Regions from separate parts of the Burkholderia singularis genome, predicted to be linked through region 1. Evidence: riboswitches for the same ligand, from Rfam matches in the RefSeq annotation. Region 1 holds a riboswitch; the other holds the start of a gene.

Region 1 (5,047 bases):
CTGTGCGGCGCGGCGGCCGGGTGTGGGGCTGGCCCGATCGCTATCGGGCCCGGTAAGGTTCCCGGCGCGCAATGGCGCATCATTGTGCGAACCAGCCGTGCGATCCGCGTCGTGCATATTTGCATCGTCATCCGAATCAGTGCGCGCGTCGTCGCCGATTGCGACGACGACGCTGCGCGGATGAATCAGCAGTTCATGTGCCGCGCGTCGCGACGCATAGGGCGTGATCCGGATCGCATGCTCGGCGTGCGCGTCGCGCGGCAGCGCGACCTCGTCGAGCCACGGCGCCGCGCCGATGATTCGCGTGCCCGCGCCCGCCAGCAAGTCGGACACGAAGCGCTTGCCCGCATCGAGATCGGCAAGGGTGTAGCCGTCGGGCGGATTCAGCACGCAAGCGCCGAAGCGCAGCTCGCCGCTGGTCGTGATCGCGGGCGCCACGCCGAGTGCGCGGGCAATGTCCCGCGCCAGCAGGTTCGCTCCGGTGAGCCCGCCGAGCAGCGGCACGACGGCGCTGCCGTCCTCGGCCACCGCGAGCACGGGCGGCTCGGCGCCTTTATCGGTCAGGCACGGCGCGATGCAGCGGATCACGATGCCGGCGGCGAACAGCGCGACGATCGGCACGCCGCGCGCATACAGTTCGCGCAAATGCGCGCCAAGCTCGGCGAAGGCGAGATCGCCTTGCGCGCGGCCCGCGAGCGCATGGATCTGCGCGCCGTCGTAGCGCGCGCGGATGCGCTGCGCGGCCGGCAGCGCGCCCGGCCCGAGTATCACGATCGCGGGCGCGGCCGTCATCCTTGCCATTTTTCCCCCGGTATCACGAGCAACGAAAAGTACGGCGACGCCATCGGATCGACTTGCGCGAGCGGCACGATGCGCTGCGTGTCCATCGTCGCGCGTTCGACATACAGCGCGCGCTGCGCGAGATCGAGTTCGTCGAGCACGCGGCGCACCTTGTCGAAATTGCGGCCGAGCTTCATGACGACGGCCGCGTCGGCGTGAGCGAGCCGCTCGCGCAATTCGTGCTCCGGCAGCACGCCGGATAGCACGGACAGACTCTGATTCCGGTAGACGAGCGGCACGCCGAGCACCGCCGCGCCGCCGAGCATCGAGCATACGCCCGGCACCACTTCGGCGTCGTAGCGCGACGCAAGCCGGTCGTGCAGGTACATGTACGAGCCGTAGAAAAACGGATCGCCCTCGCAGATCACGGCGACATCGCGTCCCGCGTCGAGATGGGCGGCGACGCTGGCGGCGGCCGTGTCGTAGAACTCGGCGATCACGGTTTCGTAGCAAAGCGGCGGCGGCAGCGCCTCGGTCGTCACCGGGTAGACCAGCGGCAGTTGGATTTGCGCATCGCTCAGATGCGTTTCGACGATGCCGAACGCATTGCCTTTTTTCCCCTTGGCGACGAAGTGCGCGACGACGCTCGCCGCCTTCAGCACGCGCAGCGCCTTGAGCGTCAGCAATTCGGGGTCGCCGGGGCCGACGCCGAGGCCGAACAGGCGGCCGGTGGCGCGAGTCATTCGGCCTCCGAAGCGAGTGCGTTGACCGCTGCCGCGACCATCGCGCTGCCGCCGCGACGGCCGGCCACGGCGACGAACGGCGTGCCGCGGCTGTCGGCCGCCAGAAGCGCCTTCGATTCCGCCGCGCCGACGAAACCGACCGGAAAACCGAGAATCAGCGCGGGCCGTGGCGCGCCCGCATCGAGCATGTCCAGCAGATGGAAGAGGGCGGTCGGCGCGTTGCCGATGGCGACGACGCTGCCCGCCAGGTACGGCCGCCACAGTTCGAGCGCGGCCGCCGAGCGGGTGGTGCCGAGCTGGCGCGCGAGTTGCGCCACGCCGGGTTCGCCGAGCGTGCAGATCACCGGGTTGGCCGCCGGCAGCCGCGCGCGCGTGATGCCCTCGGCGACCATCCGCGCGTCGCACAGGATCGGCGTGCCCGCCGCGAGCGCGGCGCGGCCGGCTGCGCCCGCATCGGCGGAAAATCGCAGATCGCGCACGATGTCGACCATGCCGCATGCATGGATCACGCGCACCGCGAGTTTTTCGAGTTCGGGCGGCACGCCCGAGAGATCGGCTTCGGCGCGGATCGTCGCGAACGATTCGCGGTAGATCGCATCGCCGTCGCGAAGGTAGTCAAGCATCAATGTCGTCCTCAATGGGCCGCGCGCGGCGCGCGAGCACGGCGGCGGCCTCGTCGATCGTCAGGTGGCGCGCGACGGCGGCGCCGAAGCCCGCCGCACCGTCGCGCCGATAAAGGTCGTAATGGCCGGCGGCGGTCGCGACGAGCGTATGCGCGGCCGCGCGCGGCATTGCGCACGAACGGGCGCAGCCGCTGACGTGAAGCTCGGCGGCAGCCGTGAGCCGGGCGGCGAGCGCGAGCGCGTCGGCTTTCGTATCGGCGTGCGCGCGTGCGCAGCCGCTCGCGCCCGCGCATGCGACGACATGCGCGAGCGGCACGCCCGCATCGCAAACGAAGCCGAGGGCGGCGAGCCGGGCAAGCGCGTCATGAGCGGCATCGCGCGCGACGCCCGCCAGCATCACGCCTTGCCATGGCGTGATGCGCAGCGTGCCGTCGCCGTGCGAATCGGCCAGCGCGGCGAGCGCGGCGAGGCGCGCGGCGTCGAGCCGGCCGAGCGGCGGTTGCCCGCCGACGAAGCAGCGCGCCGGATCGCGCTCGGGCTCGATGCCGAAGCGCCGGGCCGGCTCGGCGCGCACGCGGCGCCAGCCGGCGAGGCCGGGATCGCGGCGCAGCGCAAACGGCAGCCGTGCTTCGGCATGCGAAAGAAGCCGATCGACGGGTTGGAGCGCGCGCCAGTCTCGCATTCGCGTTGCACCGGCGGGCGCAAGCTCGATGAAACTCGTGATGAGCGCGTGCACGCATTCGACCGCTTGCTCCGGCGCGATGCTCGCAAGCGCGTGCTGTTGCGGCCCGATGCGCTCGCCGACGACGGGCGGGCAGCCGGCAAGGCCGAGGGCGAGCCGCGTGTGCCCGTGTGCGTCGTGCAGTGCGCACAGCCAGATGTCGTGCGGATGATCGAGCGCCGCCAGCCGCTCGCCGCCGTCGAGCAGCAGCGAGAATTTCGGCGACAGTGCCGCGCAGCACGGCTCGGTTTGCAGCATCGCGAGCAGCGGCGCGGCGAGCGCGGCGCTGTCGACGAGCGCGTGCGGATCGCGGCCGGCGGTCGGACTCAGCATCACATTGCGCACGCCGTCGCGCGCGCCGACGCAGGCCGCGCGCGATGCGTGCGGCAGGTCTTCGGTCAGCGGGCCGAGCCCGGCGTCGATCAGCGCGCGGCTGACGTCGGCGTCGCAACCGGGCTTTACGCCGCGCAATTGCAGGTTCGCGCGATTGGTCGCCTCGATCACGCCCGAGCCGAACGCATGCGCGACCGCCGCGATCGTGCGCGCCTGTGCGGCCGTGAGCGAGCCGCCCGCGAGCCGGATGCGGCACAGGCCGCCGTCGCGCGCGGCGACGATCCGCACGAGCCCCGGGCAGGCGCTGGCGCCGCGCGTCGCGTTTGGCACGTGTGCAATGGCGTCGGCATCGGCCGATAAAACCGTGGCGGTAGGATTCAACGGCGCTCCGGATAAGCGTCGCGCGACAGGCCGGACACAGCATGCATATGGCGCGCGCAACGCAGGCTGACGCATCGGTACACCCCGCCCGATGTCGGCTGGCACGAACGAAACGTCACCGGCAGGTCTCCTGGCTGGCAGGTCGTCATCCACAGTGCGGCCTTCCCGGTGACCGCGATGCGCGGCGCTGCCAGTGGCGTCAATCGGATGCGGACTCGCTGCTCACAGTTGCGGGGGCAGCCGCAGCGGCGCGGTGCGCTCTGCGTTCCCTGTTCGGCCCCGTGGGGCACCGGCGGACGGACACGGTATTATGCCTTTTTTCACGACGCCCGAATGCATTGTGCCGTGCGCGCGGGCGGAATCTGGACGATCGACTGGAACAAGATGGAGTACGACGGATGACCGCGTGGCTGACGGTGGTGGGAATCGGCGACGACGGATATGCGGGGCTTGGCGAGCGGGCGCGGCGCGCGCTTGCCGATGCGGCGGTGACGATCGGCGCCGAGCGTCACCTCGCGATGCTGCCCGCGTGGCTTGCCACCGAGCGTGAGCCGTGGCCGAGGCCGTTCGATGTTGCGCCGCTCGTTGCGCGCCGTCCCGCCCGCGTGTGCGTGCTCGCGAGTGGCGATCCGATGCTGTTCGGCGTCGGCGCGACGCTTGCGGGCAAGCTCGCGCCGCACGAATGGCAGGTGCTGCCCGCGCCGTCGTCGCTATCGCTCGCGGCCGCGCGCGTCGGCTGGGCGTTGCAGGACGTCGACGCCATATCGCTCGTCGGGCGTCCGCTCGCGACGCTGCATCGCTACCTTTATCCGGGCCGCCGCCTATTGGTGCTGAGCGCGGACGGCGCGACGCCCGCGGCGATCGCCGGCGCGCTCGTCGCGCGCGGCTTCGGGCCGAGTGCGATGAGCGTGCTCGAGCATCTGGGCGGGCCGCTCGAGCGGCGCGTCGATGCGCGCGCCGACGCATGGGGCGGCGCGCGCGCAGCCGCGCTCAATCTCGTCGCGATCGAATGCCGCGCGCATGCCGGCGCGCCGCGTCTCGCACTCACGCCCGGCTTGCCGGACGACGCTTATCTTCATGACGGCCAGCTCACCAAGCGCGAGTTGCGCGCGCTCGCGCTCGCGCGGCTCGCGCCCGCGCCGGGCGAACTGCTGTGGGATGTCGGCGCGGGCTGCGGGTCGATCGGCATCGAGTGGATGCGCGCGCACCCAAGCTGCCGCGCGATCGCGATCGAAGCGCATCCGGACCGGCAACGGCTGATCGAGCACAATCGCGATGCGCTCGGCGTGCCGGCTCTCGTGCTCGTCGCCGGCCGCGCGCCCGATGCGCTCGCGGGACTGCCGGCACCCGACGCCGTATTCGTCGGCGGCGGCGTGAGCCGCGCGGGCGTGCTCGATGCATGCTGGAGCGGCCTGAAGCCGGGAGGACGGTTGATCGCGCACGCGGTCACGCTGCAAGGCGAAGCG
Region 2 (5,047 bases), 790 kb from region 1:
GCCGTTCACGTTGACGGTCACGGTCGCCTTGCCGCCTTCGACCGCGATCGGCGCGGCGTCTGCTGCGGCGGGCGCGGCGGCCATCGCCATCATCCTCGGCTGGAACGGCTGCACGTTGCGGCCGCTGCCGACGTTCACGTCACGGATCGAATAGCTGCTATAGCCGAACGCCTTCGTCGCTTCCTCGGCGCGTGCGCGGAATGCCTTGATCGCTTCGGTCGTGAGTTTCTGCTCGGTCGCGCGCTGCGCGTCCGGCGACAGCGAGAACGACACGTTGCCGATCTGCATGATCGAACTTAGTTGGCCCGCGAGCTTCGACGCAGCGGAAAAATCGCGCGATTCGAGCACGACCTCGGTACGCCCGCGCCATGCCGAGATCTTGCCATCGCGATCGAAGCTCGGTGAGACCGAGAACTGGCCCGTATGCGCCGTCACGCCCGCGACGCTGCGCGCCTGCGCGAGCGCCGAATCCGCGCGCTTGTTGAGTTCGCTGGTCAGGTTGCCGGGATCTTTCGCTTGCTGTTCATAGAACAGCGTGATGTCGATGACGTCCTGCGGAACGTCGGCGCTTGCTTGCGCGGACAGCGACAGCACGCCCGACGGCGGCGGCATTACGCCGATGCTTTGCGCGCGTGCGGCGGACGGCGCAAGCGCGATGGCGATGGGCAATGCCGCTGCGAGGGCGACGGCGGCAGTCAGAGCGGATTTTTTCGTCATTATTGACTCCTTGAGCGAGAACACGCATGCATCGTTGGCATGCGGGGCGCGGATGTAAGCCGCGCTGAATGATCGAGCAACGGATACAAGCATAGTGGGCGTCGCATCCGTTGCGCGTCCGTTAGGCAGATGAAAGCGTCGCGAGGTTCCGGCTGCCGCGTGTGTATCTGACATTGTTTGACGGCAGATGCCGCATTACTTCATCAGCCGCTTCGTGATGAAGCGCCATTCGTCTGGCGTGACGGGCGTGATCGACAGCCGGTTGCCCTTCGCGAGCACGCGCATGCCGGCGAGCGCGTCATGTTCGCGCAATGTGCCAAGCGCAATGAGCGGCGTCTTCTTCACGAAGCGCACGTCGACGAGCACCCAGCGCGGCGCATCGGGCGCCGCCTTCGGATCGTGGTACGGACTTTGCGGGTCGAACTGCGTGGGATCGGGGTAAGGCGTCGAGCACACCTCGGCGAGCCCCGCGATGCCGGGCTCCGGGCAGCTCGAATGGTAGAACAGCACGCCGTCGCCGATCTGCATCGCGTCGCGCATGAAGTTGCGCGCCTGATAGTTGCGCACGCCGGTCCACGGCAACGTTTGTCCGGGTGCGGCGGCGAGATCGTCGATGCTCGCCTCGTCCGGTTCGGATTTCATCAGCCAATAGCGCATGGATCGGATCGAATCGACGCAATGAAAAGGCTGCGGATAAGGAAACGGCACCGGGACGAACCCGATGCCGTGGAATAGGCCCCCGCCTTGGCCGCTAGGCCGGCATCCTGAACCTGAGGTTCAGAATTGGTCGCAGTTAGCAGCACTTCGGGTACATCAGACAGAGTGACGCGCGCGCCCGTGCTACAAATTTCCGCAACCGTGCACATGGCATTGGTTCAAGGAATATATGACCTTGGCGAACCAGGCAGGGAAGCTGACTAAACGGTTCGAATCACTTTTGGGTTCGGCTGCTTGAGCGGGATAGACCAAGCATGGCTCGAACCGGGTGAAACGAATGGACTGCTTTAACTTACTGCAACTCGTGCTGTGTGAGCACTGCACCGAGCTGTTCATTCATTTGGCGCATTGTACGCCGGATTTCTTCCGCGGGGAACGCTTCGCCGTGTCGCACGCTTTGTTGCAGCCGCAGCAGCTCCGATGCGAGCGACAGCGCGGCCATCACCGCGATGCGGTCGGTGCCGCGCACCGAGCTGTTCGCGCGGATGTTGGACATTTCGGTATCGACGCGCGCGACCGCTTCGAGCAGCGCCGCTTCCGTTTCCGGCGAGCAGGCGAGCCGATACGTCTGGCCGAGAATCGAGACTTCGATCTGCTTCGTGCTCATGCATGTTCTCCGTGGCTCGCCGTGCCGTCGTCGCCTTCACGCGGGCTTTCGTCGTTCGCCTGCGCAGCAAGCAGATCAAGCTGGTTTTCCGTATCCGGCACGCTTTTCGTGCGCGGCAATTTTTCGAGGATCGCGTTGAGCTTGACTTGCGCGTCGTCGATTTTCGCCGACAGCGAATCGCGCTCCGCCGCGAGCGCATTGCGCTCGTCGCGCAACTGCGCGAGATCGGTGCGCAGTGTGTTCATTTCCGTTCGCAATTGTGCGACTTGCTCCTCGAGCGCGAGCCGTTCCGTTTGATAGCGCTGATTGAGCGCGATCAAACGGCCAATGTTTTGAGATAGGGTTTCGAGTTCGTTGAGCATCTGCTGCGTCCTCTAAAGACCCAGCATTTTAGCGCGGAATACCCGTTATTCCGATATCTGTAACGTTTCCAGACGTAACACCTGCGCTTCTTGCCGCGAACTATCGCAGGCGCATCGACGCCGGCGCATGCTTTCGCGTGCCGCCTCATGTGCGATGCGCGCGCGTCGCGCGCCGCCGTGTTTCTTGACGCACGGCCGGCCGCGCTCCTAAACTGGCGCCGCCTCGGTGCTCGCGCGTTTCACGCGCGGTTAAACGGGAAGCAGGGCGCGAAGTCCGCCAGGATCGAGCCAACCTGCGCTGCCCCCGCAACGGTAAGCGAAGCGCATCGCATTCGATGCAAGCCGTCCTCTTCGCGCACCGGCGGCTGGTCGTGACCGACCGGCCGCCGGTGCGCAGCAAGCCACTGCGCATCGCGCGGGAAGGCGAGGCGGCGATTTCGCAGCCCGGATACCGGCCGAGGCGGGGAGGCGGCTTGCGGCCGTCTTCGTGACGCGGCGCCCGCGGGGAAGCAGGCGCCGTAGCGCCACTGGATTTTTGTCTCGATGTCAACCTCATTCGTCCGCGCGGCGCTCGTCGCCTTGTCCGGATTGCCTTGCGCGTCGTTCGCGCAAACCGGCGCGGCGCCGTCGGCGCCTGCCGCCGGCGACGCCGGCACGCAACTCGAGCCGATCGTCGTCACCGCGCAGCGCGGTCCGCAGAAGCTTGCCGATACCATTCCTCAAACCACCCGCTTCGATGCGCAGGACATCGCCGACAGCGGCGCGACCGATCTGCCCGGCCTGCTCGCGCTCGCGCCGGGCGCGCAGATCGTGCGCAACGGCGGCCCGGGGGCGAGCGCGAGCCTCTTTCTGCGCGGTGCGCAGCCGACGCAGTCGCTCGTGCTGATCGACGGCGTGCGAGTCGATTCGGCGAGCCTCGGCCAGGCGCAGATCGGCCGGATTCCGCTCGATCAGATCGAGCGTGTCGAGGTCGTGAACGGCAACGTATCGTCGCTGTATGGGTCGGGCGCGATCGGCGGCGTCGTGCAGGTGTTCACGAAGCGCGGCGGCGATCATCCGCCGCGCTTCGATTTCTCCGCGGGCTACGGCAGCTATCACACGCAGACGCAGAACGCGGGCGTGTCGGGGCGGCTCGATCAGGACGGCAGCACGACGTTCAGCGTGTCGCTTGCGCGCGCGAAGACCGATGGTTTCTCGGCGATCGATCCCGCGAGCAAGCCGCAGGCGAATCCGAACGCGAACGGCAACTTGAGCGAGAGCGTGTCGGCGTCGCTCAAGCATCGGTTCGGCGGCGGCTGGGATGCGGGCGTCACGTACTTCGACACCGCCGGCCGCAACAGCTACGACAACGCATACGGCAAGCCCACCGATCTGAACGACCTGTACAGCCGGGTTCAGCAGATCTCGGCATTCGCGAACGGCAAAATCACCGGCTGGTGGACGACGCACGTCAACGTGTCGAGCGGCAAGGATCGCAACCAGTCGGCGTTGAACGGCGCGTACACCGATCACTTCAACACCGACAACCGTCAGTACACCTGGCAGAACGATTTCACGCTCGCGCGCGGCCACACGTTGCAGGCCGGCTACGAACGGCTCGATCAGTCGTTCGATTCGAACAGCTACGCGGCGCCCACGCGCCACGTGAATTCCGGCTGGCTCGGCTATACCGGCCGCCTGGGCGCGAGCCAGTTCCAGGCGAATCTGCGGCGCGACCAGTATTCCGATTTCGGCGGCGCGAACAGCTACTATTTCGGTTATGGATTGGACGTCACCGAGCACTGGAAGGTGACGGCGAGCTACTCGGACGCGTTTCGCGCGCCCAGCTTCAACGATCTGTACTTTCCCAACTCGGGTAACCTGTCGATTCAGCCCGAGCGCAGCCACTCGGTCGACGCGGCCGTGCAGTACGCATCGGAGGCGATCGGCGTGGTGCGCGTCACCGCGTTTCAGACCCGCTATACGAACTTGATCGACTACCGGCCGGGCGCGAGCGGGTTTTTCTATGTCGCGCAGAACGTCGGCCGCGCCAAGGTGCAGGGCGTCGAAGGCTCGTGGCAGGGGCGGATCGGCAAGACCGACTTGCGGATTGCGGCGACGGTGCAGAATCCGGTCGACGAAATCGCGCATCAGGATCTGAACCGGCGCGCGCGGCGCTTCGCGTCGTTCGCCGCGCATCGCACGATGGGCGGCTGGCGGGTCGGCGGCGAGTGGCTGGTCAGCGGGCCGCGCACCGATTACGGCAGCCGGCTCGGCGGCTATGGAATCGTGAATTTGTCCGCGCGCTACGACATCACGAAATCGTGGTACGTGAGCGCGCGCATCGACAATCTGCTCGATAAGGATTATGAGCTTGCGTATGCGTACAACACGCCGCGCCGCGGCGCCTATGTCACGCTCGGCTGGCAGCAGCGCTGACGTGGGCGGCACGCGGGAGGCGGCTTGATGGCAGCGTTTGCCGGAAAGGGCGGCGTGCGCGGCGCCGGCATGCGCGCGGGACGCGCGGCGGCGATCTGGGCGGCGCTCGCGGCCGCCGCCGGCGCGGTGTTCGTCGCGTCGCTGACGCTCGGCAGCGTGCCGATGACGCCCGCCGATGCGCTCGCGGCCCTCGCGCATCGCACGGGCGAGGCACCGCTCGCGGCCG

The links. A riboswitch is a leader RNA that binds a small molecule or an ion and turns the genes downstream of it on or off. The one in region 1 is predicted to bind cobalamin.
Region 2: it holds a riboswitch for cobalamin, as region 1 does, so the genes downstream of both, AQ611_RS13980 (TonB-dependent receptor plug domain-containing protein) here and cobG (precorrin-3B synthase) in region 1, are expected to answer to the same signal.

What each region holds. Positions count from the first base shown of each region.
Region 1 covers NZ_CP013448.1:2,376,620-2,381,666, reverse strand. Annotated here, with positions in the region: gene cobJ (precorrin-3B C(17)-methyltransferase) at 1-792, opposite strand, end outside; gene AQ611_RS10580 (precorrin-2 C(20)-methyltransferase) at 789-1,523, opposite strand; gene AQ611_RS10575 (precorrin-8X methylmutase) at 1,520-2,146, opposite strand; gene cobG (precorrin-3B synthase) at 2,139-3,581, opposite strand; cobalamin riboswitch at 3,685-3,890, opposite strand; partial or broken gene cbiE (precorrin-6y C5,15-methyltransferase (decarboxylating) subunit CbiE) at 3,980-5,047, shown strand, end outside.
Region 2 covers NZ_CP013448.1:3,164,107-3,169,153, reverse strand. Annotated here, with positions in the region: gene AQ611_RS14005 (SIMPL domain-containing protein) at 1-717, opposite strand, end outside; gene AQ611_RS14000 (EVE domain-containing protein) at 913-1,374, opposite strand; RNA gene ssrS (6S RNA) at 1,450-1,631, opposite strand; gene AQ611_RS13990 (cell division protein ZapA) at 1,727-2,041, opposite strand; gene AQ611_RS13985 (coiled-coil domain-containing protein) at 2,038-2,403, opposite strand; cobalamin riboswitch at 2,611-2,877, shown strand; gene AQ611_RS13980 (TonB-dependent receptor plug domain-containing protein) at 2,947-4,821, shown strand; gene AQ611_RS13975 (FecCD family ABC transporter permease) at 4,891-5,047, shown strand, end outside.